DNA from 3 places in the Arthrobacter sp. FW306-1B-G06A genome. Region 2 is predicted to be linked to each of the others. Evidence: predicted binding sites of a transcription regulator. Region 2 holds the regulator's gene; each other region holds the start of a gene.
What was found. Region 2 encodes HrcA, which represses chaperone genes, less so after heat shock. Its sites were predicted from a motif close to TTNGCACTCGNNNNNNNCGAGTGCNAA; they were not measured.

Region 1 (9,727 bases), on a different contig from region 2:
GATCATCAAGGCAAACCGGGAATTCGTGAAGCGGGACAAGCTCGGGGTTTTCGCCGTTAAGATGGAGCCGGACATTGTCCTCAGTGGCGAAGCCCGGGACGCGATCGAGGCCACCGGAGTGGTCAAGACCCCCAACCTGCAGCCGAACGACTCCACAGCCCTGCTGGACATCTCTCCCGAGGAGAACCAGTTGCTGCGCAACCTGCATTCCCGCGGCCGCAACGCCGTTCGCCGGGCCATCCGCGAAGGCGTTGAAGTGCACACCATGGAACCCACGGAAGAGAACTTCCGTTCGATGTATGCGCTGATGACTAACACGGTTGAGGCGAAGTCCCAAGTGCGGGTCCGTGAATTCGGGTACTATCGCCAGTTCTGGACCAACTTCATCGAGCGTGGCCAGGGCAGGCTCCTCTTTGTCTTTGAAAACGGTGTGCCATCGGTCGGAGCCTTCGTCATCAACTATGGCCGGAAAGGCACCTACAAGGACGGCGGATCGCTGCAGAGGCGCGCGCAGTACGGCGATTCGCACTTGGTCCAGTGGACGGCCATCAACCAGGTCAAGGAACTGGGTTGCACGGAGTACGATTTCTGCGGCACTCCGCCCGCGGACCGGCTCAAAGACACCTCGCACCCGTTCCACGGACTTGGCCTGTTCAAGACCAGCTTCAGCAAGACCGTCACCGACTTCGTCGGCTGCTATGACCAAGTCATCAGCCCGCTGAAGTACAAGCTCTGGACTGCTGCGGGCGAACGTATCGCACGGCAGATCTACACCCGTCGCACGGGTCAACAGTTCTACTAGGCCAGCAGTTCCAGAAGGCTCGCAGCGCCACCCCGCCTACCGCATGTTGCACTACCCCGTATATGGAGGAACCACGCCCTTTGGAGGAACACCCGCGTGACTGACCGCCCCGACAACAGGCCCAACACGGATGGCTTGCCCAAGACGCAGCCGCTCAAGCCATCCCAGGTGCGCCAGAATGTCAACGCCAAGCGCATGCTTCGCAGGCTGGTGCAGGGGGAGAACCCTCCCACTGCCCCCATGAGCATCGTCGACCGCCTGGCGGGTAGTCCCTACGCCAACCCCATCATCCATGTGGGCGGTGTTGACGCATCGGCCCGCAAGACCATCGACTTCGCCCTGCATATGGCCGAAACGATGTTCCGCTACGGGGCAGGTGCCCTGGAAGTGGAGACCAGCATCATCGCGGTCACGGCTGCGCTCGGCTTGAAGAACATCGAAGTGGACATCACCAACCAGTCGGTCGCGCTCAACTATGCGCCCAAGGACCAGACCCCCATCACACTGCTCCGGGTTGTTCGCTCCTGGACCAACAACTACGCAGGCCTGGCCCAGGTGCACCAACTCGTCACGGATATCGTGGCTGGCGGTGTAGGCAGGTCGGAAGCGGTGAACCGGCTGGATGACATTATCCGCAGCAGCAAGCCCTTCCCACGGTGGATGGTCACCATGGCGTTCGGCGTCTTCTCTGCTGTCTTCGTCGGAGTCCTGGGCGGGGGACTTGGCGCTTCCGCCCTGGCTTTCGTCTCCAACATGCTTGTCAATCTCGTGGCCCGGCAATTGGGCAAGTGGCGCACGCCCGACTTCTTCGTGACAGCGGCCTGCTCCTTCCTGGTCACGTTCATCGCGCTCATGCTCCACTGGACCGGGGCGGACATCCCGCCGTCCATCGTCGTGGCGGGCGGCATTCTCCTGCTGTTGCCAACCGGGCGGCTCGTCTCTTCCGTGCAAGACGCCATCAACGGATTCCCCGTGACTGCGGCCGGACGATTCCTGTCCACGATCCTGACCTTCGGCGCGATCGTTGCGGGCATCGCCGTCGCGGTAGTTGTGGGTGACCTCATCGGCAGCGTCGCGATCGACGTCACGCAAACATTCCCCGAGGCGTATCCATTGTGGGGCCAGGCCATCCTGATAGCCGTAGCCGTGATTGCCATCGGCATCACCGAACAGACCCTGCTCAAACTTCTGCTCCCGACGGCGGCAGTGGGTTTGGTGGGTTACTTCGTCTTGTGGGGGGCTTCCAGCCTTGGTTTCGGAGACCGGCTCTCGCCGGCGATTTCCGCCGTGGTCATCGGCCTGCTCGCGCGGATGGTGGCGCTCAGGCTCGGAGCCCCGCAGCTCGTGGTCGCCGTCCCGGCCGCCCTCATCCTGCTCCCGGGCCTGAAGATATTCCGTTCCATGTATGTATTGACGGTGCAAGAAGCAGATGTACTGGTGGGTTCGGGAGGCATGCTCAACGCCGGAGCAATCGTGCTGGGTGTGGCCGCGGGAATCGTGCTGGGGGACAACCTTGCCCGGCCACTGACCAAGGGACTGGCCAGCAACGAGCGCCGCCGCGTGCGCCGGCGCTAGCCGCGTCCGCTGGGCCGCCAAGCGGTAAGGACCGCTAGATTTGCCCGATAGGGAGTTTCTTCTCCGCCTGGAAATCGTCCTCCACACGCCCCTGGGCCCAGTATCCGGAAAGCGATACCTGGGACCGCTCGAGCCCACGCTGCTTGAAGAAGATGTCGCGCAGGCCCTTCATGTAGCCGCGTTCACCGTGCGCAAACACGTCTACGCGTCCGGGCAGCCACTCGGCTTCGCCCAAGGCATCGAGCAGGATCGAGCTTGATCCGGCCGGGACTCCGGAGCGAAGGAGCCAGCGCAGCTCCACGCCCTCGGGAGCGGCGATGTCAAGGATGTCCGCGTCGCTATCGACTTCGAGGAAAGCAAGGCCCTTCGCGTCGGCCGGCAGGGATTCGATCGCGGCGGCAATCGCCGGGAGCGCGGCGTCGTCGCCGGCGAAAAGGTACCAGTCGGCGTCGGGCGCCGGGTTGTAGGCGCCGCCGGGGCCCGTGAAGACAAGTGTGTCCCCGGGCTGGGCCGCCAGGGCCCATGGGCCTGCAAGGCCTTCGTCGCCGTGGACCACGAAGTCGATTGCCAGTTCCTGCGCAGCTTCGTCCACCCAACGGACGGTGTAGGTGCGGGTGTACGGCCACTGTTCGCGGGGCATGGTCTCGCGGATGGCCCACAGATCCAGCGGCAACTCATACTCGACGCCGGGCTGCGGGAACACGATCTTCACATATCGGTCCACGAAGCCGTTGTTCGCATAACCGGCAAATCCGGGTCCACCAGCAATGATCCGCACCATGTGGGGCGAAAGCTGTTCCGTGCGCAGCACAGTCAGGTTCACTTGTGGGCGGGTATTGCGGGATGCAGACGACGTGGCGGGCAAAGATGTCATGTAGGCAAGCCTAAGCTAGGGCAGCGGTGGAAGCTCCCAGATGACGGGATCCGCGCCTTGCATCCGGAGCAGGGCGTTGGCGCGGCTGAACGGGCGAGAGCCGAAGAAACCCCGCGACGCGGAGAGCGGGCTGGGATGGGCGGAGGAGATCACGGGGGCGCCTTCAAGCAGCGGCTGTACGGCTTCAGCGTCCTTGCCCCACAGGATCGCAACGAGCGGACTCTGCTGCCCGGCAGCATTTCGTCGGCGGGCGACGGCGGTGACCGCCGCCGTCGTGATGGCCTCCCAGCCTTTGCCCCGGTGCGAGCCGGCAGCACCGGCCGCGACGCTGAGCACCCTGTTCAGGAGGAGTACTCCTTGGCCCGTCCAGGCCGAAAGATCGCCGTGGACCCGCGGCGGGAGCCCGAGATCGGTTTCCATCTCCCGGTAGATGTTCGAGAGGCTGCGGGGGATGGGCCGTGTTTGTCCGGAAACCGCGAAAGAGAGCCCGACGGCGTGTCCCGGCGTCGGGTAGGGGTCCTGGCCCAGGATCAGCACCTTCACGTCGGCCAGCGGCTGCCGGAAGGCACGAAGTATGTTGGACGCCGCAGGCAGCACGTGCGCTCCGCGGCCGGCCTCGGCCGCCACGAAGGCGAGCACCGAGCGCAACTCGTCCTCGATGCCGGAGAGCGCTCCCGCCCAGTCCGGCGCCATGAGATCCTCCAAGGCCATTCCGGGTAGTGCCTCGAACCCGGCGGAGTGATCTTCGGATTCAAGCTCAAATAACGCTTCTTCGCCTGCCACCCAGCCATTGTCCCTGTCCTGGCGGTCCGGGGGAAAGCGCCGGCCCTCAAGGCGGCGGGGCAAATGACATCGGTGTTATTCGCCCGTTACCATAGGCGGGGGACATTTTTCAGTCAATGCGTCGAAGGAGTGTGTCGTGGCAGAACCCGCACGGGAACCCATGGCGTCCGAAGCAACTGGATTGGTGCTCGAAGACCTGTCCGCCGGACTCCGCAGTGATTCGCCGCTCGGCGAGCGTGAACAGCAGATGCTCGCCCTGGAGAGGCAATGGTGGAAGTACGCCGGGGCCAAGGAACAGGCCGTCCGGGAACTCTTTGATCTCTCCGCGACCCACTACTATCAGCTGCTCAATGCCCTCATTGACACCGAGGAAGCATTGGCGCACGATCCTATGCTGGTCAAGAGATTGCGTAGACTACGTATGTCACGTCAGAGGGCCCGCACAGCGCGCCGTCTCGGTTCCGACGCATAGAGCACCCGCTGATCCCCCAGCCAGCAAGCAGCAAGGACAAGGCTTCACCATGACCAAATTTGCCCGGGATGAATTCGACCGTGTCCCGCAGAGCTCATCGCGGCAAGGTGTCCACAGACTCGTCGCGTCTGCTTCCCGGCCGGCCCTGTGGCCGGTGCTGCTGCTGGGCGGCATCGCACTTGCTGTAGGACTCGTTGCCTTCCTGATCCTTCCGAAGCTTGGCTTCACCTCGTCGACGACGCCGCAAGCCGTCGTCACCGCTGACACTTCCAAGCAAAGCGCCGCGGCGCCACCTTCGGCGAACAGCTCTGCGCAGGCATCCAGCCAGCCGTCCACCCAGCCGAGCCCGGGCGACACTCCGTCCAGCACGCCGACGCCGACCCCCACCACGGCGCCATTGGACAAGACGGCGGCAGTAGCGGTCTACAACGGCACCACCACCGGTGGCCTGGCTGCGCGTGTGGCCGGCATGGTGCAAGGCGGAGGATGGCCGTTGTCCACTGTCGCAAATTGGGGCGGCATGCCCCAGCAGACGTCGTCGGTCTTCTACAAAGGCGCGGCGCAGAAGGGCAATGCCGAAGCCCTCGGCAAATTGCTGGGCATTTCCAACCTCGTGGACAGCGCGGAGTTCCAGCAGCCCGTGGTTGTGGTTCTGGGCCCCGGTTACAAATAGCAACTCGGTTACGCCTCAATAACATTGCGGCCACCCGCACCCAAGGTTGCGCTACGGCAACGTGACTGTGGTTACAGTAGTTGTGAGCTGGCCCGGAGATCCCGGAAGCCGGCCACTGCTAGTTGAAAGTGTGGGGATCATGGCTTTGGGAACCGTCAAATGGTTCAATGCCGAAAAGGGCTACGGATTCATCACCGTGGATGAGTCCGGTGACGACATCTTTGTGCATTGGTCCGCCATCCAGATGGATGGCTTCCGTGCGCTCGAAGAAGGACAACGCGTCGACTTTGAACTGGGCGAGGGCCAGAAGGGCCCGCAGGCCGAAAGCGTGCGGCTTATCTAGTGGGTGTTGCGGCAACAGGGCTGTCCTGGCCCCTCGGAGCGCGCAGGTCCCGGGTAGTTTCTCTTCTTGCAGGCTTCGCGGCACTGGCCCTTGGAGTGGCCGGATGTTCCGCCCCCGTCGGCAACGCCAGACTGAGCTCCGTTACCCCAAGCGGCGACGGCGTCCTGCGCATCGGCGTGATCCTGGACAATACCGGTGGTTCCGCATTCCTCAACGAGTCCGAGTTGGCTGCCGCCAAGTTGGCTGTCAAACAAATCAACGACGCCGGCGGATACAAGGGCCGTCCCGTCGACTTGCTACCGGCGTCGGCGGCCGGTGAAGGCGGTGGCGCTAGCCAAGGGGCCGGCGCGGCGGCCTTCTCTGCCGACACTGCGGCACAAGCCAAGGCGTTGTTGTCCGCCCACGCAGACGTCGTCGTGGGGCCGAGCGATTCGAGCCATGCGCCCGCCGCGATCGATGTGCTCTCTCCCGCCCGGATTCCGCTCATCTCGCCGGCGAACACGGCGTCGGGGCTGAGCAGCTACAAGAATGGCGGCTTCTACTTCCGCACGTCTGCCGCTGATGCCGCACAGGGCAGCGTCCTGGCGAAGCTTGCCCGCGACGCCGGCGCCAAGCGCATTTCGGTCCTCCACGAAGCCGGGGATTACGGTACGCGCGTCTCGGGAGCGGTCATGGATGCTGCCCGCGGCCTCGGAATGGACGCCGTGTCCAATGCGGAATTCGCGGCAGGCAAAGCAGCTCCCGCCGCGGCGGGCATCAAGTCCGGTACGCCGGACGCCGTCGTCGTGGTTGCCCGTGATGGCGCCCAAGGCGCCCTGGCTGAGCTCCTGAATGCGGGGCTGAGCGGCAAGAGCCTGATCTTGAGCGACGGCGCGATCCGCCAATACGGAACCGCGCTCGGTGCAGGTGGCCTCGACGGCGCGCGGGGAATTCTTCCGGGCGTCTTCCCGAGTGCGGAGTTCCAAGCCGAGCTGACGGGCATCGACCCCAAGCTCAAGGACACGACGTACGCTGCCGAGACGTACGACGCCGTCACTCTCGCCGCCCTTGCGGCCGCAACGGCGGGCGACGATGCGGGAGGCTCGATCGCGGCCTGGCTCACCACTGTGTCCGGCGGAGTGCGTCCGGCGTCGGGCGATGCGGCAACGAAAGAACGTACGTCTTGTGCCTCATACAAGGACTGCGTCGAGGTGCTGAAGGGGGCCAAGCTCCCGGATTACGACGGCGAGTCCGGCACCATCGGGTTCGACGCCAACGGGGACGTTACCTCGTCCAATTACATGGTCTTCACCTACGGGGCTGACAACACTGCGCGGGTGAGTGGCAAGGAGACAGCCTCCCGGACTCCGTGACGGCTTGTGCCCGTAGCGAATTCACATGGCGTGGCGAGTAGTTTCGATCTCTTGCTGCTTGCACTCTCCTCGGGTGAGTGCTAATTATTGATTAGCACTCTCAAGCATTGACTGCTAATTCTTCGCGGCTTCGGCCGTATGGAATGGTGGCGGTGCCTGGGGGAACAAAGAAAACCTTGCTGGGGTGAGGTCCGGAGCACGCGGCGTACAGAGGCCGAATGCGAAGGATCGTCCGTCGCGGGCACCGCAGTGAAGGCACCTTCTTAACGACTGTCCCGAAAGGACTACCGCCGTTATGGCCAAGATCATTGCATTTGATGAAGAGGCACGCCGCGGTCTCGAGCGGGGTCTGAACATCCTCGCCGACGCCGTCAAGGTCACCCTCGGCCCGCGTGGACGCAACGTCGTCCTCGAAAAGAAGTGGGGCGCCCCCACGATCACCAATGATGGTGTTTCCATCGCCAAGGAGATCGAGCTGGACGACCCGTTCGAGAAGATCGGCGCAGAGCTGGTCAAGGAAGTTGCCAAGAAGACGGACGACGTCGCTGGCGACGGCACCACTACCGCCACCGTCCTGGCCCAGGCTTTGGTCAAGGAAGGCCTGCGCAACGTAGCTGCCGGCGCCGACCCGCTGTCCCTCAAGCGCGGCATCGAGAAGGCTGTTGACGCCGTCATCCGCGAGCTGCTCGCCTCCGCCAAGGAGATCGAGACCAAGGAAGAGATCGCTGCCACGGCTTCCATCTCTGCCGGCGACACCGAAATCGGTAACCTCATTGCTGAAGCCTTGGACAAGGTCGGCAAGGAAGGCGTCATCACGGTCGAGGAGTCCAACACCTTCGGCCTTGAGCTTGAGCTCACCGAAGGCATGCGCTTCGACAAGGGTTACATCTCCGCTTACTTCGTCACCGACGCAGAACGCCAGGAAACCATCCTTGAAGACCCGTACATCCTGATCGTCAACTCCAAGATCTCCAACGTGAAGGAACTCGTTGCGGTCCTGGAGAAGGTCATGCAGTCCAACAAGCCGCTGCTGATCATCGCCGAAGACATCGAGGGCGAGGCCCTGGCCACCCTGATCGTCAACAAGATCCGTGGCACCTTCAAGTCCGTTGCCGTCAAGGCTCCGGGCTTCGGTGACCGCCGCAAGGCACAGCTCGCCGACATCGCCATCCTCACCGGTGGCCAGGTCATCTCCTCGGAGGTCGGCCTCAGCCTCGAGAACGCAACCCTCGAACTGCTCGGCAACGCCCGCAAGGTTGTTGTCACCAAGGACGAGACCACCATCGTCGAAGGTGCTGGCGACGCCGACGCCATCGCCGGCCGCGTGGCGCAGATCCGTGCCGAGATCGAGAACTCCGATTCCGACTACGACCGCGAGAAGCTGCAGGAGCGCCTGGCCAAGCTGGCCGGTGGCGTTGCAGTCATCAAGGCCGGTGCCGCAACCGAGGTAGAGCTCAAGGAGCGCAAGCACCGCATTGAGGATGCAGTCCGCAACGCGAAGGCTGCCGTTGAAGAAGGCATCGTCGCCGGTGGTGGCGTTGCCCTCATCCAGGCCGGTGCCAAGGCATTCGCCAACCTGCAGCTCGAAGGCGACGAAGCAACGGGCGCCAACATCGTCCGCGTTGCCATCGACGCTCCGCTCAAGCAGATCGCTTACAACGCCGGCCTTGAGCCGGGCGTTGTCATCGACAAGGTCCGCGGCCTGCCGTCGGGCCACGGCCTGAACGCTGCAACCGGCGTTTACGAGGACCTGCTGGCTGCCGGCGTCAACGACCCCGTAAAGGTCACCCGCTCGGCTCTCCAGAACGCTGCCTCCATCGCTGGTCTGTTCCTGACCACCGAGGCCGTTGTTGCCGACAAGCCGGAGAAGAACGCTCCGTCTATGGGTGGCGGCGACGACATGGGCGGCATGGGCGGCTTCTAGCCCCCGCTGTAGCCCACCAGCCACACGCACGACGGCGGTCCCCACTTCAGGTGGGGGCCGTCGTCGCCGTTTAACGACGCTCGCTCACTTATGTCGGGTTTTGGGCGGACGCTCGCTCACGTGTGTCGGGTTTTGGGCGGACGCTCGCTCACGTGTGTCGGGTTTTGGGCGGACGCTCGCTCAGTTCTGGGGTCAAGGAGTGTCGGGGTGGTCTGGCAGGATGGAAACCATGACGATTATTGCTGCTGCCGATGGTTCTGCCCTCGGCAATCCCGGGCCCGCCGGTTGGGCCTGGTACGTGAACGACTCTTGCTGGAGGGCCGGGGGGTGGCCGCACGGAACCAACAACCAGGGCGAGCTCATGGCCGTGTTGGACCTCTTCCGGTCCACGGCACATGTTCCAGATGAAGAGCTGAAGATTCTCTGCGACAGCCAGTACGTCATCAATTGCATCACCAAGTGGATGCCGGGATGGAAGCGCAAGGGCTGGCGAAAAGCGGACGGGAAGCCAGTCTTGAACGTCGATCTCCTCAAGGACATCGACCAGGCTATTGTCGGCCGCAGGTACTCGTTCGAGTGGGTCAAAGGCCATGCCGGCCACGACCTCAACGAGGCGGCCGACGATCGCGCGCGTGCGGTCGCCACAGCGTTCCAGCAGGGAATAGCCGCGCCTGCCGGGCCGGGCTATCCGGGAGCTGAAGCCGCACGGTCCTTGTCCCGCGCGCTGTCAGTCGGCACACCATCAGTCGGCACGCCATCAGTCGGCACGTCGTCAGCCCGTACAGCGCCTATGGAGGCGCCCTCGCTTTTCGACGACGACCACGACGACGCGGATGCCCAGGATGAAGACCTCACGTTGTTCGGCGGTCAGGACCTCTCAACCGGGTCGTCCTTGCCGAACGCGGCGGGGGCGTTCACGGAGCAGGAGA
Region 2 (9,552 bases):
ACGCCCTGAACATGATCGATACCCCCGGCCACGTTGACTTCACCTATGAGGTTTCCCGTTCCCTTGCGGCCTGTGAAGGCGCGGTCCTCTTGGTGGATGCCGCCCAGGGCATCGAGGCCCAGACCTTGGCCAACCTCTACCTGGCGATGGAAAACAACCTCACCATCATTCCGGTGCTCAACAAGATCGACCTCCCGGCCGCCCAGCCCGAAAAGTATGCCGCGGAACTCGCCAACCTGATCGGCGGCGATCCCGAGGATGTGCTGCGCGTGTCCGGCAAGACCGGCGTCGGCGTGGAGGCCCTCCTGGACAAGATCGTCCGCGATCTTCCAGCCCCTGTCGGCGACCCGGACGCTCCGGCCCGCGCCATGATCTTCGACTCCGTGTATGACACCTACCGCGGTGTGGTCACTTACGTCCGTGTCGTGGACGGCATGCTGCACCCACGCGAGCGGATCCAGATGATGTCCACCCGCGCCACCCACGAGCTCCTGGAAATCGGTGTCAGCTCTCCGGAACCCACTCCCTCCAAAGGGCTGGGCGTCGGCGAGGTAGGCTACCTCATCACCGGCGTGAAGGACGTCCGCCAGTCGAAGGTCGGCGACACCGTGACCAACCTGGCCAAGCCCGCTTCGGAATCCCTGGCCGGTTACGCCGATGCCAAGCCCATGGTCTTCTCCGGCTTGTACCCCTTGGACGGCACGGACTATCCCGTTCTGCGGGATGCCCTCGAGAAGCTGATGCTCAACGACGCCGCGCTCGTCTACGAGCCGGAGACGTCCGCCGCCCTGGGCTTCGGTTTCCGCGTGGGCTTCCTGGGCCTGCTGCACTTGGAAATCACCCGTGAACGCCTCGAGCGAGAATACAACCTCGACCTCATCTCCACCGCTCCCAACGTTGAGTACGAGGTCACGCTTGAGGACAAACGCGTCCTGCACGTCACCAACCCCAGCGAATACCCCACGGGCAAAATCGCCGAGGTGCGCGAACCAATGGTGTCTGCCACCATCCTGGCTCCCAATGAGTTTGTGGGCGCCATCATGGAGCTGTGCCAGAGCCGCCGCGGGGTCATGGGCGGCATGGACTACCTCTCGGAAGACCGGGTGGAAATCCGGTATCGCCTGCCGCTGGCCGAGATCGTCTTCGACTTCTTCGACATCCTCAAGTCCAAGACCCGCGGCTATGGATCGCTGGACTGGAAGGCCGACGGCGAGCAGGTTGCCGACCTGGTCAAGGTGGACATCATGCTCCAGGGTGAGCAGGTTGACGCTTTCAGCGCTATCACCCACCGGGACAAGGCCTACGCCTACGGCGTCATGATGACAGGCAAGCTGCGCGAGCTCATTCCCCGCCAGCAGTTCGAGGTCCCCATCCAGGCCGCCATCGGCTCCCGGATCATCGCCCGCGAGAGTATCCGCGCCATCCGCAAGGACGTCCTTGCCAAGTGCTACGGCGGTGACATCACCCGTAAGCGCAAACTTCTGGAAAAGCAGAAGGAAGGCAAGAAGCGCATGAAGATGGTGGGCCGCGTGGAAGTTCCACAGGAAGCATTCATCGCAGCGCTGACCACCGACGAATCCAAGGACAAGGCCAAGAAGTAATGCGGCTGTCCGCCCGGAACACTGCGGTACAGGCGGGCACAGAACGGCCCCGGAGGGAGTTCCGTGCCTAGCGTTCTTCCCCTGGGGGATCCTGCACCTGCGGACGGCATCTTGCCTCCGCAGGTGCTCGACGGTGTCGATTCGCGCAAGTTTGGACTGTACGTCCACATACCTTTCTGTGCCGTGCGTTGCGGATACTGCGATTTCAACACCTACACCGCCACTGAGCTTGGCGGCGGCGCCTCCCAGGACGCCTACGCGTCCACCGCCATTTCGGAAGTGGAGTTCGCCGTCCGGGCCATGGAAGCCTCCGGGCTGCCGCAGCGGCCCCTGAGCACGGTGTTCTTCGGCGGCGGCACGCCGACCCTCCTGCCTGCTGAAGATCTCGCACGCATCCTGACGGCCGCCGTCGGGCACTGGGGACTGGAAGCCGGAGCCGAAGTCACCACTGAAGCGAATCCGGACTCCGTGACGCCGGAGTCCCTCCAGCTGCTCGCGGATGCCGGCTTTACGCGGATTTCCTTCGGCATGCAGTCGGCAGTCCCTCACGTGCTCAAGGTCCTGGACCGTACACACACACCCAGCCGCGTCCCCTTGGTGGTCCAATGGGCGCGCGACGCCGGCCTTGCCGTGAGCCTCGACCTCATCTACGGCACTCCCGGCGAGTCGATGGCTGATTGGCAGACCTCCCTGGAGACTGCCTTGTCCTACAGTCCGGACCACATCAGCGCCTACGCGCTGATTGTGGAAGAAGGCACCAAGCTGGCGGCACAGATCCGGCGCGGCGAGGTTCCCGGGATCGACGACGACGACCACGCCGCGAAGTACGAACTCGCCGATCAGCTGATCAGCGCCGCCGGTCTGGACTGGTACGAGGTCAGCAATTGGTCCCGTACGCCCGAACAGGCGTGCAAACACAACCTTGCCTACTGGCGGGGAGACGACTGGTGGGGCATCGGACCCGGTGCGCATTCCCACATGGGCGGCGTCCGCTGGTGGAACGTCAAGCACCCCACCGCCTATGCCAACAGACTCGGTAGCGGGGCCTCGCCGGCCGCTGGACGGGAAACGCTCGACGCCGGAACCCGGGAAGTGGAACGCATCATGCTGGAGGCGCGCCTCGGCACCGGGCTTCAAGTCGACGCGCTCGACAAGGTGGGCCGCCACGCCGTTGCAGGCCTCATTGCCGACGGCCTGGTTGAACCCGCAGCGGCCTTCCAGGGACGGCTGGTCCTGACCCTCAAGGGCCGGCTACTCGTCGATGCCGTGGTCCGCCGGATCCTTCCGGACTAGCGGCAGGCGTCAGCGCCCGGAGCGGGAGGCTACATAGGCATCCGCCGCGAGGACCGGCTACTTGATCCAGCGCAGGTTGAAGCGGTAGCGGTGCGGCTGACCGTGGTTGACGCGGATTCCGGCCGACACCGAGAAGCAGGTCACTGCGACCCAAATCGCCGTGGCCAAAACCGCGAACAGGTTTCCCACCACCGGGAGCAGGACCAGGATGTTTGCGAGCACGGCGGCAATCGTCGGAGGCAAAGTGAAGTTGAGCGCTTCCTTGGATTCCTGGGCCGTGAACGGGCCACGCTCGCGGAAGATCAGGTAGATCAGGAGCGAAGGCACGCAGCCGAGGATTCCTCCAAAGTGCGCCAGGGTTGCCCACTGCCGGTCTTCCGAGGCGGTCAAGGGCAGCGCGTTGGCAGGAACGCCGTGGTACTGGGACTGGCCCGAGGTGCCGTCCCGATCGTCAGGAGCGTTGTCTGCCACAGTTTCTTCCTTCGAGTGTCTATCGGTGCAGTGTTGCTGTCCCAGAATACTTGCTTGGCACGCAGTCAGCCGACCAACTGCTGTCCCCTACGCAGGTAATTCATCACGGAACGGTCAGGAAATCGATCACTTCCTCCACGCGACCGAGCAGAGACGCCTCCAAATCGGCATAGCTGTGGACGGCGCCCAGCAGCTTCTGCCAACCCAGTCCGACGTCCTCGGCCGTTTCATGCGGCCAGCCGAACGCCTTCAGGATCCCGGTCTTCCAATCCGTGCCCCGCGCGATGGTCGGCCATTGCTCGATCCCCAACACCTTGGGCCGGATTGCCTGCCAGACGTCCACGTAGGGGTGTCCCACGATCAAGACGTTTCCCGCGGCGCCCGGCAGCATCATGGCGTCGGCAGCAATCCGCGACTCCTTCGAATCCGGGACCAAGTGGTCCACAAGGATCCCGAGACGGCGGCCCGGGCCAGGGGAGAATGCGGCTATTGCCGCCTTGAGATCGTCCACGCCATGCAACGGCTCGACGACGATACCCTCCACCCGGAGATCATCTCCCCACACCTTTTCCACAAGTTCGGCGTCGTGCTTGCCTTCCACCCATATCCGGCTCGCCTTGGCGACTTGGGCCCGCTGGCCGGCGACTCGGACGGATCCTGATGCTGTCCTGCCTGCTGGCGCCGCCCCCTTGGCGGCGGCCGGGCGTGGGGCAGGCGGCAGGAGCTTCACGGCTTGTCCCTCCAGCAGGAATCCGAAGCCAAGCCGGAACGACTTGGCCTTTCCCCGCCGATCCTCCAGCACCACAATGTGCATGCCTCCGGACTTCTCCACCCTGGTCACGGCCCCGACCCAGCCGGACTGGACGTCTTCGAGAACCATTCCGCGTTCAACAGGAACCTCAGGCAGTTGCCGTTTGGCAGGCGAGGAGAGGTCTTGCGGGCCCCAATTGTCGTAAGACACGGTCTTCACACCACTTTGCGCTAGGGGATCGGTCACGGTCCGTGGCATTGCGCAGGACCGCGCGGGAATCATGTTCGCCGCGAGCGGTACCAATGCTAACAACGAGGTGGCTCATACTAGACTTGTTAGCACTTGGGCATGTTGAGTGCTAACTGTTGAAATGTTGATTGGAGGTGGGCAGTGAGCGAACCACGCAAGCTTGAAGTGTTACGCGCCATCGTGGAGGACTACGTTCACTCCCGCGAGCCGGTCGGTTCCAAAGCCTTGGTTGAACGGCACCATCTGGGAGTGTCGAGCGCAACCATCCGCAATGACATGGCCCTCTTGGAAGAAGAAGGCCTCATTGCCGCACCGCACACGAGCGCCGGCCGCATTCCCACGGACAAGGGTTATCGCCTGTTCGTCGACCGTATTTCCGAGGTCAAACCACTTTCGGCCGCCGAGCGCCGGGCCATCCACTCCTTGCTTGAGGGACCTGACGACGTCGAGGACATCCTTGAGCGCACCGTCCGGCTCCTCTCGCAACTGACCAACCAGGTCGCCGTCGTGCAGTATCCGCACCTGAGCCGCGCGCGCGTCCGGCACATTGAGTTTGTCCTTTTGGCACCGCGCCAGGTCCTGGCGGTGTTGATCGCCGATTCGGGCAAGGTGGAACAGGGCGTTGTGCACGCAGCGACGGACACCACCGACGACGAACTCATGGCCTTGCGGGCGCGATTCCTTGGAAGCATCGCCGGCTCCCAGCTCGACCTCATGCCGCAAGTGCTGCCATCGGTGGTTGCCCTGTGCCCGCCGGGGCTTCGGAACCTTGCCGGCGCCCTTGCCCACGGCCTGGAAAGGCTTGCCGAGCGGAGCCGCGACGAACGCATGGTCATGGCAGGCACGGCAAACCTGGCCCGCTCCAACGTGGACTTCCCGCTGAGCATCGGTCCGGTCCTCGAAGCGCTTGAGGAACAGGTGGTCATGTTGCGGCTTTTGTCCGACATGGCGGAAGACCCCCGGGGCGTCACGGTGAGCATCGGCCGCGAAAACCCCTACGACGGCCTCTCCGAGGCTTCGGTGGTTGCCACGGGCTACGGTCCGGGCAGCAGTGCCAAGATCGGCATTCTTGGACCCACCCGCATGGACTATCCCAACACCATGGCGGCCGTCCGTGCCGTCGCACGCTACCTTTCCCGCATTCTGGGCGGCTGACGGCCTCGGCTGGAAACCGCCCCGCAAGAAACGCAGTGGAACCGTAAACAAGGAAGAGATACCGACTTTGAGCAGTCACTATGACGTTCTGGGCGTCTCGCCGGAAGCAACCGGCGAGGAGATCAAGAAGGCCTACCGCAAACTCGCACGTAAGCTGCACCCCGATGTGAACCCCGGGGCTGGCGCTGCAGAGGAATTCAAGGCGGTGACCCACGCTTACGAGGTCCTCTCCGACCCACAGAAGCGCCGCGTCTACGACGCCACCGGCAATGAGAACGGGACCGACAACGGTTTCGGCGGCGGCTACGCGGGCCAGGGATTCGCCTTCCAGGACATCTTCGACACCTTCTTCGGCGGAGGAGGTGGCGGCATGCAAGGCCCAGCATCACGCATGCGCCGCGGGCAGGACGCCTTGATCAGTGTCCGCATCGACTTGCGCGAAGCCGTCTTCGGTGTCAACAAAAAGCTCGAAGTGGACACTGCAGTCATCTGTCCCACGTGCGAAGGCTCATGCTGCCGACCGGGCACCCACCCGGAACGCTGCGACATCTGTGGCGGCTCGGGCCAGGTCCAGCGGGCCGTGCGCTCGATCCTCGGCCAGGTCATGACCGCCGCGCCGTGTGGATCGTGCGAAGGTTTCGGCTCGATCATCAAGGATCCTTGCAATGAGTGCAACGGCCAGGGCCGCATCCGTAGCCGCCGTTCGCTGACCGTCAAGGTGCCTGGCGGCGTCGCTACCGGGACCCGCATCCAGCTGTCGTCGCAAGGCGAAGCAGGCCCCGCAGGCGGGCCTCCCGGCGACCTCTACGTGGAGATCCGGGTCAACAGCGATTCCACCTACATCCGGGAAGGCGACGACCTCCACGCCACGCTGAGCGTCCCCATGACCGCCGCGGCGCTGGGTACCGAGCTCCAGCTTGAGACTTTCGACGGTCCCCAGGAAATCGACGTCAAGTCCGGCACGCAGTCCGGCGAAGTCATCACCCTGCGCGGGCTGGGCGTCACCCATCTCCGCGGCTACGGCAGGGGAGACCTCAAGGTGCACCTGCACGTTGAGACGCCCGGCAAGCTCGACGCCGCACAGGAAGACCTGCTTCGCCAACTGGCCAAGTTGCGCGGGGAGCAGTTCACCGAAGGCAAGCTTGTGGCCAGTGGAGGTATGTTCGCGAAGCTGCGGGACAAGCTCGGTAACCTGTAGCGGTGAGCAACCCCGTATTCTTCACAGCTGCCGGATCGCTTGACGGGCTCGGGCCTGGCGACTCTTTCATGCTTGACGGCGCCGAAGCCAGGCATGCTGTCACCGTCAAGCGCCTGGAAATCGGCGAAGCCGTCGATATCGCCGACGGTGCCGGCAAACGGCTCACGGGCACGGTGGCCGAATCCGGGCAGGGAACCCTGACGGTCGTTGCCTCCGCCGTCCAGGAGGAACACCAGCCAGCCGTACGGCTCGTGTTGGTCCAGGCCCTCGCGAAGGGCGACCGGGACGAGCTCGCCGTCGAAACGGCTACGGAACTCGGGATCGACGCCGTCGTGCCCTGGCAGGCGGAACGTTCCATCGTGCGCTGGAAGGGTGACCGGGCGGCCAAAGCCCACGCGAAATGGCAATCTGTCGCCACGGCAGCCGCCAAGCAGGCGCGGCGCGCGTGGATTCCCGAGGTGCGTGCCGCCGTCGACGGCTCCGGCCTGGCTGCGGCCGTTGCCGCCGCCGATCTGGCGATCATCCTGCACGAGGACGCGAAACGTCCGCTACGGGAGGTCCTGGAGAAGTGGCACGGCGGGGTTTCCGACGCCGATGCCGGGGCTGGGCGGGAAGTGCTGCTCATTGTCGGCCCGGAGGGCGGCATTTCACCGCGCGAAGTGACGAAGCTCAGCGATGTCGGCGCCGTCACCGCGCTCTTGGGCCACCACGTGCTTCGCTCGTCGACGGCGGGTCCTGCCGCCGTCGTGCTCGCCAGTGACATCCTGGGGCGCTGGTAGCCCGCAGCACGTCCTAGATCAGCGGACGTCCTCAGCGAACGGTGAAAGTACGGGTATCAGTCGCGATGTCCGCGTCGTTGGGTCCCATCAAGGAGACCCGCAATTCGTAGCGGCCCGCTCCGAGCCCCACTGTGAAGCTGAAGGTTCCACCCTGTCCCGGAACGGTCGAGGCAGTGACCTGCCCGGCGAGGTACGAGGACTTGTCGCCGTTTGAGTTCTCGCGAAGGATTTGCCAATGCAGCTTCTTCGAGGGGTCCGTGCTTCGGCCGTTGAACTTGACCGGACCGGAAGGCAAGGTCAGGTCCTCCTGCGGGTCGATGATCCACACCGGCGCCACCATGGAGGCGTCGCGGACCATCGGATCGCCGAGTTTGACCTGGCCGAATGCCATGTAGTCCGTGTGCCCGTCAACCAGGATGGTCACCTTGATCTGCTGTCCTGAATCGATCAGGCCCGAACTTGCGGCCGCAGCGGTAGCGGTATAGACGAGTTCCTGGACCGCCCGCTGTGCCATCCCGGCATCGAGATTGGAGTTGAACGCGTCGCGGGAAACATCGACCGTGACCACGTTCTTACCGGAAATCGAGGTCGCCAGGCTGCCAGGGTTCTGCCAGGGAGTGAAGAAATCGTGATCCAGAGGCTTCTGGGACATCATGATCCGCAGCGCCGTGGTGATGGGGTTCTCGTTGCCTGGGTTGTCACGGAATTCGCGGTACAGGAAGGTGTCCGTGTCGCTGCGCCCGATCCAGTACACGGGGATCTTGTTGGAGGCCTGGGTCGTTTCGAGCGGAGCATTGCTGTCGGGGGCCGTCTGCAGGGCAGCGGTCGGGGTGGGGACCGGCGTCGTGGATCCCTGTCCAGTGCGATCGGCAATGCATCCCGACAGGAACAAGGCAGCCGTCAAGGCGGTCACAAGCATCGCGGAACGTTTCCGGATGCGTGTGCCGTGAGGGGTGACGGCTGGCCTGGTGATTTTGGATTCCTGATCGTGTTCGGCCGCTGTAGCGCGGGGGAGTCATGCGCCCGGCGCCCGGGCACAGGGGCATTTTTGCCCATGAATCAGCTTGTCATAGTCTCCGGGGCCCCGGCTGGCGTTTCGATACCCGGGCGGACAACTGCAATCCGATTGATACGAGGTCGATGCCGAGTTGATACCAAAGCGGCACGAATCCGCCGTCCGCAGCCCCGCCGGGCACGGTCCGGACCCATCCCGGAGACTGGCTGGCGTAGGATTGAAAGCAATCCGAGGCCCACGATCCTGCGCCCATCCAGCAGACGGACATCGGAGAAAATCGATGGACATCACCAAGCCGGAGGAGCACAGGCCGCGAGGCCAGCACTATGACAGAATCATTGAACGGGCGGCCCAAGGCCGGCAGCGTTGAGACAGGTCCGGCCGAGTTTCCCCACTCTGTCCCGGGCGCCCGGACGGAAGTTGTCATCTTCGACAACTCGGATCAGATGGTTCAGACCCTTGGCAGCCATGACGAGGCCTTGCGCTACATCGAAGCCCAGTTCCCCGGCGTCGACTTCCACGTGCGCGGCAACGAGCTCTCCTTCAGCGGACCGTCAAGCGACGTTCCCAGGATCATGCGGCTTCTGGAGGAAGTCCGTGGCCTGGTCGGCAAGGGGACAGTCATCACCCCGGACGTGCTCCAGCAGCTTGTTTCCTTGTTGCGGAGCCAATCGCTGCAAAACCCCGTGGAAATCCTGACCCACAACATCCTTTCGAGCCGCGGGCGCACCATTCGGCCCAAGACGCTCAACCAGAAGAACTATGTCGATGCCATTGATGACAACACCGTCATCTTCGGGATCGGCCCTGCGGGCACCGGCAAGACGTACCTGGCGATGGCCAAAGCCGTCCAGGCACTGCAGCTCAAGGAAGTCAGCCGCATCATCCTCACGAGGCCCGCCGTCGAGGCAGGTGAGCGCCTCGGGTTCCTGCCGGGAACGTTGAGCGACAAGATCGACCCCTACCTGCGTCCTTTGTACGATGCTTTGCACGACATGATGGATCCGGAATCGATTCCGCGGCTCATGGCTGCCGGGACC
Region 3 (9,727 bases), on a different contig from region 2:
CCCGAGGATGAGCGCACCAGCGGAGAATTTCTCATCGGGGAATTGGGCCACGCGGATACTGTCATGGTGCACGCCGGTCTTGGGGCAGAGCTCACCGGATTGCGCCCGGATTCAAGCGAGGCGTGGACCCTCGGCGTGGAACTTCTTGGGCAGCTCGCGCCGCACGCAGCCATTTCCGCGGGCGACGACGACTTCCGGCCCGGCTGCTACGACGGCGCCGAGGCTCTCGCGAGGGCCCGTCGTGGTTCCGTGAGGGTGCCGCTCGAGGAGGAGTCGGGGCGTTTCCGGACCGTGCTCCACAAAGTGGAGCGACCCCTTCATCCGAGGCGCTTCCAGGAGGCGCTGCCCAAGTTGGCCGGGGGATGCCACTGGATGCGGGGCCGCTTGTGGATTGCCTCGGCTGCCAAAGTCCGGATCGCGGTGCAGGGAATCGGGCCGCGCGTCTGGCTCGAGAGTACGGGCGAGTGGCTGGCGGACGCCGGCATCGGCCGCATCCCCAGCGGCAAAGACCTGAAGCACGGAAACGGACTCCACGACGTCGACGCCGCCCTCGACTGGCATCCGCGCTTCGGCGACCGGGGGACGGTGCTTGCCGTGACCGGAAGGGGAGACGACGTTGACGCAGCAGAAATCCGGTCCCTGCTGGATGCATGCGCGCTGAGCGAAGCCGAGATGAGGCTCGGCTTCGCCGGGCTCGAGGACCCTTTTGAACTCGAATCCACCCTGTAGCCGAGCTCCAGCCCAGGCGGAAAAAAGCCCCCATCAACCAAGCGAAAACACGAGAAGGAGAACCCCATGAAAGTCAGGAATTCGTTGCGTGCCCTCAAGAAGGTCCCCGGGGCGCAAGTGGTCCGCCGGCGCGGCCGCACCTTTGTCATCAACAAGCTGAATCCGCGCTTCAAGGCGCGCCAAGGCTAGCTCCCCGTCTAGGCTGGGCAGAGAACCCGCTACGCGAAGGAAGCCCCGTTATGCCGATCCTCAATAAAGACATGACGCTCTGTATTTCTCTCTCTGCCCGGCCCAGCAACAACGGAACGCGTTTCCACAACTTCCTCTACCAGGAGCTTGGCCTGAACTGGATCTACAAGGCCTTCGCTCCCACCGACCTCCCGAACGCGATCGCGGGCGTGCGCGGCCTGGGCATCCGCGGCTGTGCCGTCTCGATGCCGTACAAGGAAGACGTCATCGCCCTCGTCGACCGGATGGACGCTTCGGCGGCCGCAATCGATTCGGTCAACACGATCGTGAACGACGCCGGCGTACTGACGGCCTACAACACGGACTACACCGCGATCGCGCAGCTGATCGAGCGCAACGCGATCGACCCGGCGTCGTCCGTGCTGCTCCGCGGTTCCGGCGGCATGGCAAAGGCCACCGCCGCTGCCTTCCGGGACGCGGGGTTCTCCCGCGTTACCGTGGTTGCCCGGAATGAAAAACCCGGGCAAGCCCTCGCGGGGCTCTATGGCTTCGGCTGGCAAGCCGAAGTAGGGGAGTCCACGGCGGACGTCCTCGTGAACGTGACACCGATCGGCATGGCCGGCGGACCCGAGTCCAGCTCCCTGTCCTTCCCCGAAGCGGCGGTGGCGGCCGCGAAGGTAGTGTTCGACGTCGTCGCCCTCCCCGCAGAGACGCCGCTCATCAAAGCCGGCCGCGCGGCAGGAAAGACCGTGATCACCGGCGCCGAGGTGGCCACCATCCAGGCGCTTGAGCAGTTCGTTCTCTATACCGGCATCACCCCCACGCCGGAGCAAGTGGCTGCGGCCGAGGAGTTCACGCGCGCCCAATAGGGCGCCACAGCTCAGAGACCAGCTCAGGCAGCCGCGACGGGCTCCACTACAACAGCCACCTTTTCCTCGCCGATCCTGGTGAGGACCAAGGTGGCTGTTTTGTTGCCGCGGCCTTTTGCCGAGCCTTTTCCTGCCGGGAGCAGCTGCTTCCGCAGCTCCTCCGGGGTGACGGAGGTGCCGCGTTTCTTGATGTCCAGGACGCCGACGCCGTTCGCCTTCACCCAGGCTTTGAGGGCCTTGACGTTCAACGGCATGACTTCCAGGACTTTGTAGGCGCGGGCGAACGGGGTCTCCACAAGTTCCGGAGCGCAAATATAGGCGATGTGCTGGTCCACCAGGTGGCCGCCCAACCGGAGTGCGACGTCGGCCACCAGGCCCGCACGGATCACCGCCCCGTCCGGTTCGTACAGGTATCCCTCCACGGGCCCGACGTCGGGCACCGGACCGCCGTCGAAATCTTCGGCGCTGGTGATCTCGGCTGCGCCTTGCGGCCCGAGCACCAGGGCAGCGCGGCGGATGCCGGGACGGGCGACGTCGTTGAACCACAGCGTCACTTCCGTGACGTCCCCGCCCACCGAAACCCACTGTGCCTCGCAGCCGGCCGGTACCGATTCGTGCGGCATGCCCGGGCCCATTTTGACCCCGACGGACTTGCCGGTCGCCGCCAATGATTCAACGAAGGACAACGGCGGCGAGAACGCCTCCGGATCCCAGATCCGTTTGGTTCCCGACGACGACGTCGTGCGTCGCGCCGGATCGAGCCACACGCCGTCGACCCCGTCGAGGGGCACCGAGGTTGCGTCGGAGTGCACTACCGTCGCGTGCGGGAACGGAATGAGGTTGATGGTGGCGCAGGCTGCGGTGGTCTCGTCGAGCTCCACGGCGGTGACCTCGATGTCCATGGAGGCCATGGCCATGGAGTCCGCTCCGAGCCCGCAGCCCAGGTCCGCCACGTGCCGCGTGCCTGCCTTGGCGAATCGCTCGGCGTGCCTGGCTGCAACATTGAGGCGGGTGGCCTGTTCCAGGCCGGCCTGGGTGAAGAGCATCTGCCGGGCGAATTCTCCGAACTTGGCCTCGGCCCGGGTGCGGAGCCTGGATTGGGTGAGGACGGCGGCCACGAGCGCGGGGGAGTGGCCGTCTTTGCGCAGGCGCGCGTTGAGGGCGAAGGCTTCGCCGTCGCGGTATGGTCCCAAGGATGCCAGGAGTTCCCAACCTTCCGTTGTCAGCAAGGGGGCAATCTGGTCCTGGGGTGTGTCAGCCATGGGAACCAGCCTAATGCTCGCCCGTCATAGAGTGCGGACGGGGAACCGCGACCACCCGGGCGGATAGGGTTGATGCCATGGAAGACAACCCAGTACGCCAGCCTGACGACGCCAATGGTTCTCCCTTTGCCCCCGATAAACGTCCCTTCGCCGGAAATCTCTCCAAGTATGCCCGCCCCGCACTCATCGTCGGTGTTTTGATTGCCGTTGTCTGCATTGCGCTCTTGATCATTATTTTCTTCCTCGACTCCTTCAACGCGGCCACCTACTCCATGACCGGAAAGAGCGTCCAGGACGCCACCGACGAGGCCCGGGACATCCGTGACACCTACACCGGTGCCCGCATCGCAGCGATCGTCGGGCTGGTGGTGTTCGGCGTCGTCGCGCCCGCCAGCGGCGTAGTGCTCTACCTGAACCGCGGAAACGCGCCGAAGGAAGACTATGACGACGGCGAGGACGTCGACTTCGACGACCTCGCCGGTCAATGAGCTACTCGAGCCGCAAGTGGCGCTTCGGGCGTTCACCCATGACGGAATTCTGGCACTCGCCTTGACCGAGTGCTAATGCTTACATAGAGTCTTGATTAGCACTCTCCCTAGGCGGGTGCTAATCATGCCGCCAGGCACTTACCGGCACCGCGACGACGGTAAGCCCGCCACGGCACCCCTGGTTTGATAGTCCATGTACTACCTCACGTAAAGGAGAGATCCGAGTGTCGGTCTCCATTAAGCCTCTCGAGGATCGCATTGTTGTCCGCCCGCTCGAAGCAGAGCAGACCACGGCTTCCGGCCTGGTCATCCCGGACACTGCACAGGAAAAGCCGCAGGAAGGCGAAGTTGTCGCAGTTGGCCCCGGCCGCTTCGACGACAACGGCAACCGCGTCCCCGTCGACGTAACCGTCGGCGACGTCGTCATCTACTCCAAGTACGGCGGAACTGAAGTCAAGACCGGCGGCAACGAATACCTCGTTCTGTCCGCCCGCGACGTTCTGGCGATCGTCGTTAAGTAATTCCCTGGATCCCGCATCGCAGATCGAGTCGGACTTCTTCCGGTCGAATCAGCGGTGCGGGTTTTCCGTCTTGAAAGGACACAACCATGGCAAAGCAGCTTGCGTTTAACGACGCTGCCCGTCGCTCGCTCGAAGCAGGCATTGACAAGCTCGCCAATACGGTCAAGGTCACCCTTGGCCCGCGTGGCCGCAACGTCGTTCTGGACAAGAAGTGGGGAGCTCCCACCATCACCAACGACGGCGTGACGATCGCCCGCGAAGTCGAACTCGACGACCCGTATGAGAACCTTGGTGCGCAACTGGCCAAGGAAGTCGCCACCAAGACCAACGACGTCGCAGGTGACGGCACCACCACCGCCACCGTGCTGGCACAGGCACTCGTCAAGGAAGGCCTGCGCAACGTTGCCGCCGGAGCCGCACCTGGCGAAATCAAGCGCGGCATCGAGGTTTCCGTCCAGGCCGTGGCTGCCCGCCTCCTGGAGAACGCCCGCGAAGTTGAAGGCACCCAGGTTGCCAGCGTTGCCGCGATCTCTGCCCAGAGCGATGAGGTCGGCGAGCTCCTCGCCGAGGCTTTCGGCAAGGTCGGCAAGGATGGCGTCATCACCATCGAAGAGTCCTCCACCACGCAGACCGAACTGGTCCTGACCGAGGGCATGCAGTTCGACAAGGGCTACCTGTCCCCGTACTTCGTCACTGACGCGGAACGCCAGGAAGCTGTTCTGGAAGACGCGCTCATCCTCATCAACCAGGGCAAGATCTCCTCGCTGCAGGAATTCCTGCCGCTCCTCGAGAAGGCCCTGCAGGCTGCCAAGCCCCTCTTTATCATTGCTGAGGACATCGACGGCGAGGCACTGTCCACGCTGATCGTGAACCGTATCCGTGGCACCCTGAACGTCGTTGCCGTCAAGGCTCCGGGCTTCGGCGACCGCCGCAAGGCCATGCTGCAGGACATTGCCACCCTGACCGGCGCCCAGGTTGTTTCCCCGGAGCTCGGCCTGTCCTTGGACCAGGTTGGCCTCGAGGTCCTCGGCAGCGCCCGCCGGATCACCGTCACCAAGGACAACACCACCATCGTTGACGGCGCCGGTACGCCTGAGGACGTCGCAGCGCGCGTCGCCCAGATCCGTGCAGAGCTGACCCGCACCGACTCCGATTGGGACCGCGAAAAGCTGCAGGAAAGGCTTGCGAAGCTGGCAGGAGGCATCGGCGTCATCAAGGTCGGCGCAGCCACCGAGGTCGAGCTCAAGGAAAAGAAGCACCGCATCGAGGACGCAGTGTCCTCCACGCGTGCTGCCCTTGAAGAAGGCATCGTCTCCGGCGGTGGATCCGCCCTCATCCACGCCCTCAAGGCACTGGACGAGGACTCTGCCGTCAAGGCACTGGAAGGCGACGCGGCTGCCGCCGTCGGCATCGTTCGCCGTGCCCTGACCCAGCCCCTTCGCTGGATCGCCCAGAACGCCGGCTTCGACGGTTACGTCGTCGTGGCCAAGGTTGCCGAGCTGGAAGCCAACCACGGCTTCAACGCGAAGTCCGGCGTGTACGAGGACCTGATCGCCGCCGGCGTGATCGACCCCGTCAAGGTCACCCGCTCCGCACTCCAGAATGCTGCGTCCATCGCAGCCCTGGTTCTCACCACCGAGACCCTGGTTGTCGAGAAGCCGGCCGAGGAAGACGAGCACGCAGGCCACAGCCACTAGTCCCCACCGCCTCCCTAGCCTCGCTTCGCTTCGGCCCGGGAGCCCGGGCGGTGTGGGCCCATCTGTGTGAAAGAAGGCCCGGTCCCCTTGTGGGGGCCGGGCCTTTCTTTTTAAAGCAACGCGGGGTCACTTACGGCCCATTGGGTGCTGCCGGATGGGCCGTAAGTGACCCCGCGTTGCCCGGAAAACGGCATGGAGGATTGACCCAGACAACGCTCCGGAAGCTCCCAGCCCCTTGTGTCCTAATGGATCATAGGAAGTTGGTTGAACGCGGTCTCAATTGACGACGAACATTTCGAATCAGTAGGGTAGACGGTTTGAGTAGCACCCTGGAGGCAAGACTTTGACAACCACGCGCCCGATTGCGCTACGGCGAACTAGCGGCGAGACGCAGAAATCGGCCCCCAAATCAACGTTCCGTCCTGAGATCCAAGGGCTTCGATCTGTTGCCGTCCTCATGGTTGTCACGTACCACATCTGGTTCGGCCGGGTCTCCGGCGGTGTGGATATTTTCCTCCTGGTCTCTGCATTCCTCATGACGGCGCAGTTCACACGGCGGTATGCCGGTGGGCGGCAGACGGAACTGATCAAGCACTACCTTCATCACTTCCGGAGGCTCTTGCCGGCAGCCGTGACGGTGATCGTTGGAACGCTGGCCGCCACTTTCCTCTTCATGCCGGCCACCCGCTGGGTCGATACCATCAAGCAGGGCTGGGCTTCACTCTTGTACGTTGAGAACTTCCTGCTGCAGTCGCAGGCAGTCAACTACTACGCCGCGGACCACAGCCTGGCCAGCCCGCTACAGCATTTCTGGTCGCTGTCCATCCAAGGACAGGTCTTCATTGTCTGGCCGATCATCTTCGTGGGCGCTGGCTGGGTGGCGAGGAGGTTCAGGCTCGCGTACGTTCCCCTTCTGCGTTACATCTTTGGATTAGTCTTCCTGGTTTCCCTGGTGTATTCGGTCCTCTACACCGCTTCGGACCAATCGGCGGCCTACTTCTCGACGGCGGCCAGGCTGTGGGAGTTTGCCCTGGGAACTCTTCTGGCACTTTTCCTGCCTTCGGTCAAAATACCCAGGTCGGCCAGGATCGTCCTAGGCTGGCTCGGTATCCTGGCGATGCTCAGCTGCGGGCTCATCCTCGACGTCGAGGGGGACTTCCCCGGGTGGTTGGCCTTGTGGCCAACGCTGGCCGCAGCCTGTATCCTCGCGGCAGGCCAGACCCAGAGCCGGTTCGGAATCGACCGGATCCTCAGTTCCAAGCCGCTCGTGCGGATGGGAAACAATTCGTACGCCCTCTACCTCTGGCACTGGCCCATGTTGGTCATCTATCTGGCTTGGTCCGGCAAGACCCACGCCGGCTGGTTGTCCGGCACAGTGATCATTGTTGGTGCCTTCCTCCTGGCTGTTCTGACCACCAGGTTCATCGAGAAGCCGTTGCGGGAGTGGAAGTGGCCCGAGGCCAACCGGCGCAGAAGCGCGATTTCGCTGGTTGCGGTAGGGGCCGTGGCTATTTTGCCCTTGGCGGGTTGGCCCCTGCAGATCGAGCAGACAAACCGTGCCTTGGTTGCAAACATGGATGCCCGCAACCCCGGAGCGGCGGCCGTGGGCGGGGACTTCGTGTACACCCCCGATCCAGGAGTGCCCTTGGTTCCAAGCATGACCGCCGTTGATGGGGACTGGCCGGTTTTCCCGACCGCCTGCACAGGGACCGCCGACCCGCAGGAGTTCGTCAACCGATGCACCAACGGGATCAAGAACGGGACGAAGTCCGTGGTGGTCATAGGCAGTTCGCACGCCCACGTGCTGAACACGCCGCTGCTTACGATGGCCGCAAAGAACAATTGGAGCCTGACGTCCATCACGAAGGGATATTGCCCGCTTGGCGAGGACACCGCGGCAGACATTACGCAGGCATGCGTTGACTTCAACAAGGCCACGCTCGCAGAGGTCCTGAAGATGAAGCCGGATGTTGTGGTGACGACCAGTACGCGCACCAATGCTCAGAGCAACGTCCCGGAGCGGCTCGATCCTTCCTGGGTCACGGAAGTAAAGACCCTCAACGACGCCGGAATCCAAGTGGTCGCCTTCCGAGACACACCACGGGCAGCGCAGCCAGTTCCCGCTTGCCTTGAGAAGAACCCCGGCGCGTATGTTGCCTGTGGTTCCCAACGCGCCGAAATCTATTCGGAAGACTCCCCGACGGGGGCCGTCGCCGCGGCAATGCCCGACACGAAATTCCTGGACCTCTCGAAGTACTTCTGCCCTGATGCGAATTGTCCTGCAGTGATCGGCAACGTGATTGTCTACAAGGACGACAACCACGTGACCGCCACCTACATGAAGACCCTGACCCCATACTTCGAGAAGGCGTTCATGGCCGCGACCGGGTGGAGCTAGGCGGCCAGAGTTGGGTTGTCCAGCGGCTCGGCGGCGGATGCCGGGTGCTGTTGCTCACATTGCCCTCGCGGAATATGGGGATCGGCGGCGAGGTTCTACTATTTATTCAGAACCTTTCTGCACAGGCCAGTCCCGTAATGACGGGCTGGTCATCAGCTGCAACCCCTACCAGAGCAACCCCCAAGAACCAAGGTAAGAGGCGCACTCATGACCCAGCCCGAACACGATCCCTTTGGCTTTGTTGGCCTGACCTATGACGACGTCCTGCTGCTGCCGGGCCACACCAACGTCATTCCGTCCGAAGCTGACACCTCCTCCCGGATCTCCAAGCGGATTTCGGTCCAGACCCCGCTGCTGTCCGCCGCCATGGACACTGTCACCGAGTCCCGGATGGCCATTGCCATGGCCCGCCAGGGTGGCCTTGGCGTCATCCACCGCAACTTGTCCATCGAAGACCAGGCCGACCACGTCGACCGCGTCAAGCGCTCCGAGTCCGGGATGATCACCAACCCCCTGACCATCCACCCGGAGGCCACCCTTCAGGAACTGGACGAACTGTGTTCGCGTTACCGGGTTTCCGGCCTGCCCGTGATCGACACGGACGGCCGTCTGCTCGGTATCGTCACCAACCGCGACACCCGCTTCGTTCCGGAGTCCGACTTCCCGCTGAGGCTGGTCAGCGACGTCATGACCAAGATGCCGCTCATCACGGGCCACGTGGGCATCAGCCGCGAAGAGGCTTCGCACAAACTGGCCACCAACAAGATCGAGAAGCTGCCCCTCGTTGACGAGCAGGGTCGCCTCAAGGGCCTGATCACCACCAAGGACTTCACCAAGGCCGAGCAGTACCCGCTCGCGACGAAGGACGAGGAAGGCCGCCTCCGGGTCGGCGCGGCCATCGGGTTCTTCGGCGACGGCTGGGAACGGGCCATGGCCCTGATCGACGCCGGTGTCGACGCACTTTTCGTGGACACCGCCAACGGCCACTCGCAAGGTGTCCTGGACATGATCACGCGCCTGAAGTCGGATCCCATCGCTGCCCACGTTGACATCATCGGCGGCCAGGCCGCCACCCGCGAAGGCGCCCAGGCACTGATCGACGCCGGTGCCGACGGCATCAAGGTGGGCGTGGGCCCGGGCTCCATTTGCACCACGCGCGTTGTTGCCGGTGTGGGCGTTCCCCAGATCACGGCTATCTACGAGTCCTCGAAGGCGGCCATCCCTGCCGGTGTTCCGCTGATCGCCGACGGCGGCCTGCAGTACTCGGGCGATATCGGCAAGGCCCTCGTGGCCGGTGCCGACACCGTCATGCTCGGCTCATTGCTGGCTGGTTGCGACGAGTCGCCGGGTGAGCTGATCTTCGTGAACGGCAAGCAGTTCAAGAGCTACCGCGGCATGGGTTCCCTGGGTGCCATGCAGTCCCGTGGCAAGAACACGTCCTACTCGAAGGACCGCTATTTCCAGGCGGACGTTTCCGGTGATGACAAGCTCATCCCGGAAGGCATCGAAGGTCGCGTCGCCTATCGCGGCCCGCTCTCCTCGGTGGCGTACCAGCTGGTCGGCGGCCTGCGCCA

Region 1: the regulator HrcA is predicted to act here: its motif matches at 6,932-6,958, upstream of groL (chaperonin GroEL).
Region 3: the regulator HrcA is predicted to act here: its motif matches at 3,587-3,613, upstream of groES (co-chaperone GroES).

The regions. Positions count from the first base shown of each region.
Region 1 is NZ_JBYSXB010000001.1:53,059-62,785, reverse strand. Features, by position in the region: gene AC3WJM_RS00290 (lipid II:glycine glycyltransferase FemX) at 1-802, shown strand, start outside; gene AC3WJM_RS00285 (threonine/serine exporter family protein) at 899-2,377, shown strand; gene AC3WJM_RS00280 (siderophore-interacting protein) at 2,412-3,251, opposite strand; gene AC3WJM_RS00275 (uracil-DNA glycosylase) at 3,267-4,034, opposite strand; gene AC3WJM_RS00270 (DUF3263 domain-containing protein) at 4,171-4,506, shown strand; gene AC3WJM_RS00265 (LytR C-terminal domain-containing protein) at 4,556-5,179, shown strand; gene AC3WJM_RS00260 (cold-shock protein) at 5,319-5,522, shown strand; gene AC3WJM_RS00255 (ABC transporter substrate-binding protein) at 5,618-6,874, shown strand; gene groL (chaperonin GroEL) at 7,170-8,798, shown strand; gene AC3WJM_RS00245 (RNase H family protein) at 9,028-9,727, shown strand, end outside.
Region 2 is NZ_JBYSXB010000011.1:106,495-116,046, reverse strand. Features, by position in the region: gene lepA (translation elongation factor 4) at 1-1,601, shown strand, start outside; gene hemW (radical SAM family heme chaperone HemW) at 1,665-2,894, shown strand; gene AC3WJM_RS08295 (DUF4870 domain-containing protein) at 2,952-3,365, opposite strand; gene AC3WJM_RS08290 (DUF3097 family protein) at 3,469-4,326, opposite strand; gene hrcA (heat-inducible transcriptional repressor HrcA) at 4,507-5,520, shown strand; gene dnaJ (molecular chaperone DnaJ) at 5,588-6,718, shown strand; gene AC3WJM_RS08275 (16S rRNA (uracil(1498)-N(3))-methyltransferase) at 6,721-7,497, shown strand; gene AC3WJM_RS08270 (GerMN domain-containing protein) at 7,529-8,416, opposite strand; gene AC3WJM_RS08265 (PhoH family protein) at 8,839-9,552, shown strand, end outside.
Region 3 is NZ_JBYSXB010000003.1:118,596-128,322, forward strand. Features, by position in the region: gene AC3WJM_RS02505 (GTP-binding protein) at 1-729, shown strand, start outside; gene ykgO (type B 50S ribosomal protein L36) at 796-918, shown strand; gene AC3WJM_RS02515 (shikimate 5-dehydrogenase) at 969-1,787, shown strand; gene AC3WJM_RS02520 (THUMP-like domain-containing protein) at 1,811-3,049, opposite strand; gene AC3WJM_RS02525 (hypothetical protein) at 3,127-3,537, shown strand; gene groES (co-chaperone GroES) at 3,762-4,058, shown strand; gene groL (chaperonin GroEL) at 4,145-5,755, shown strand; gene AC3WJM_RS02540 (acyltransferase family protein) at 6,099-8,153, shown strand; gene guaB (IMP dehydrogenase) at 8,361-9,727, shown strand, end outside.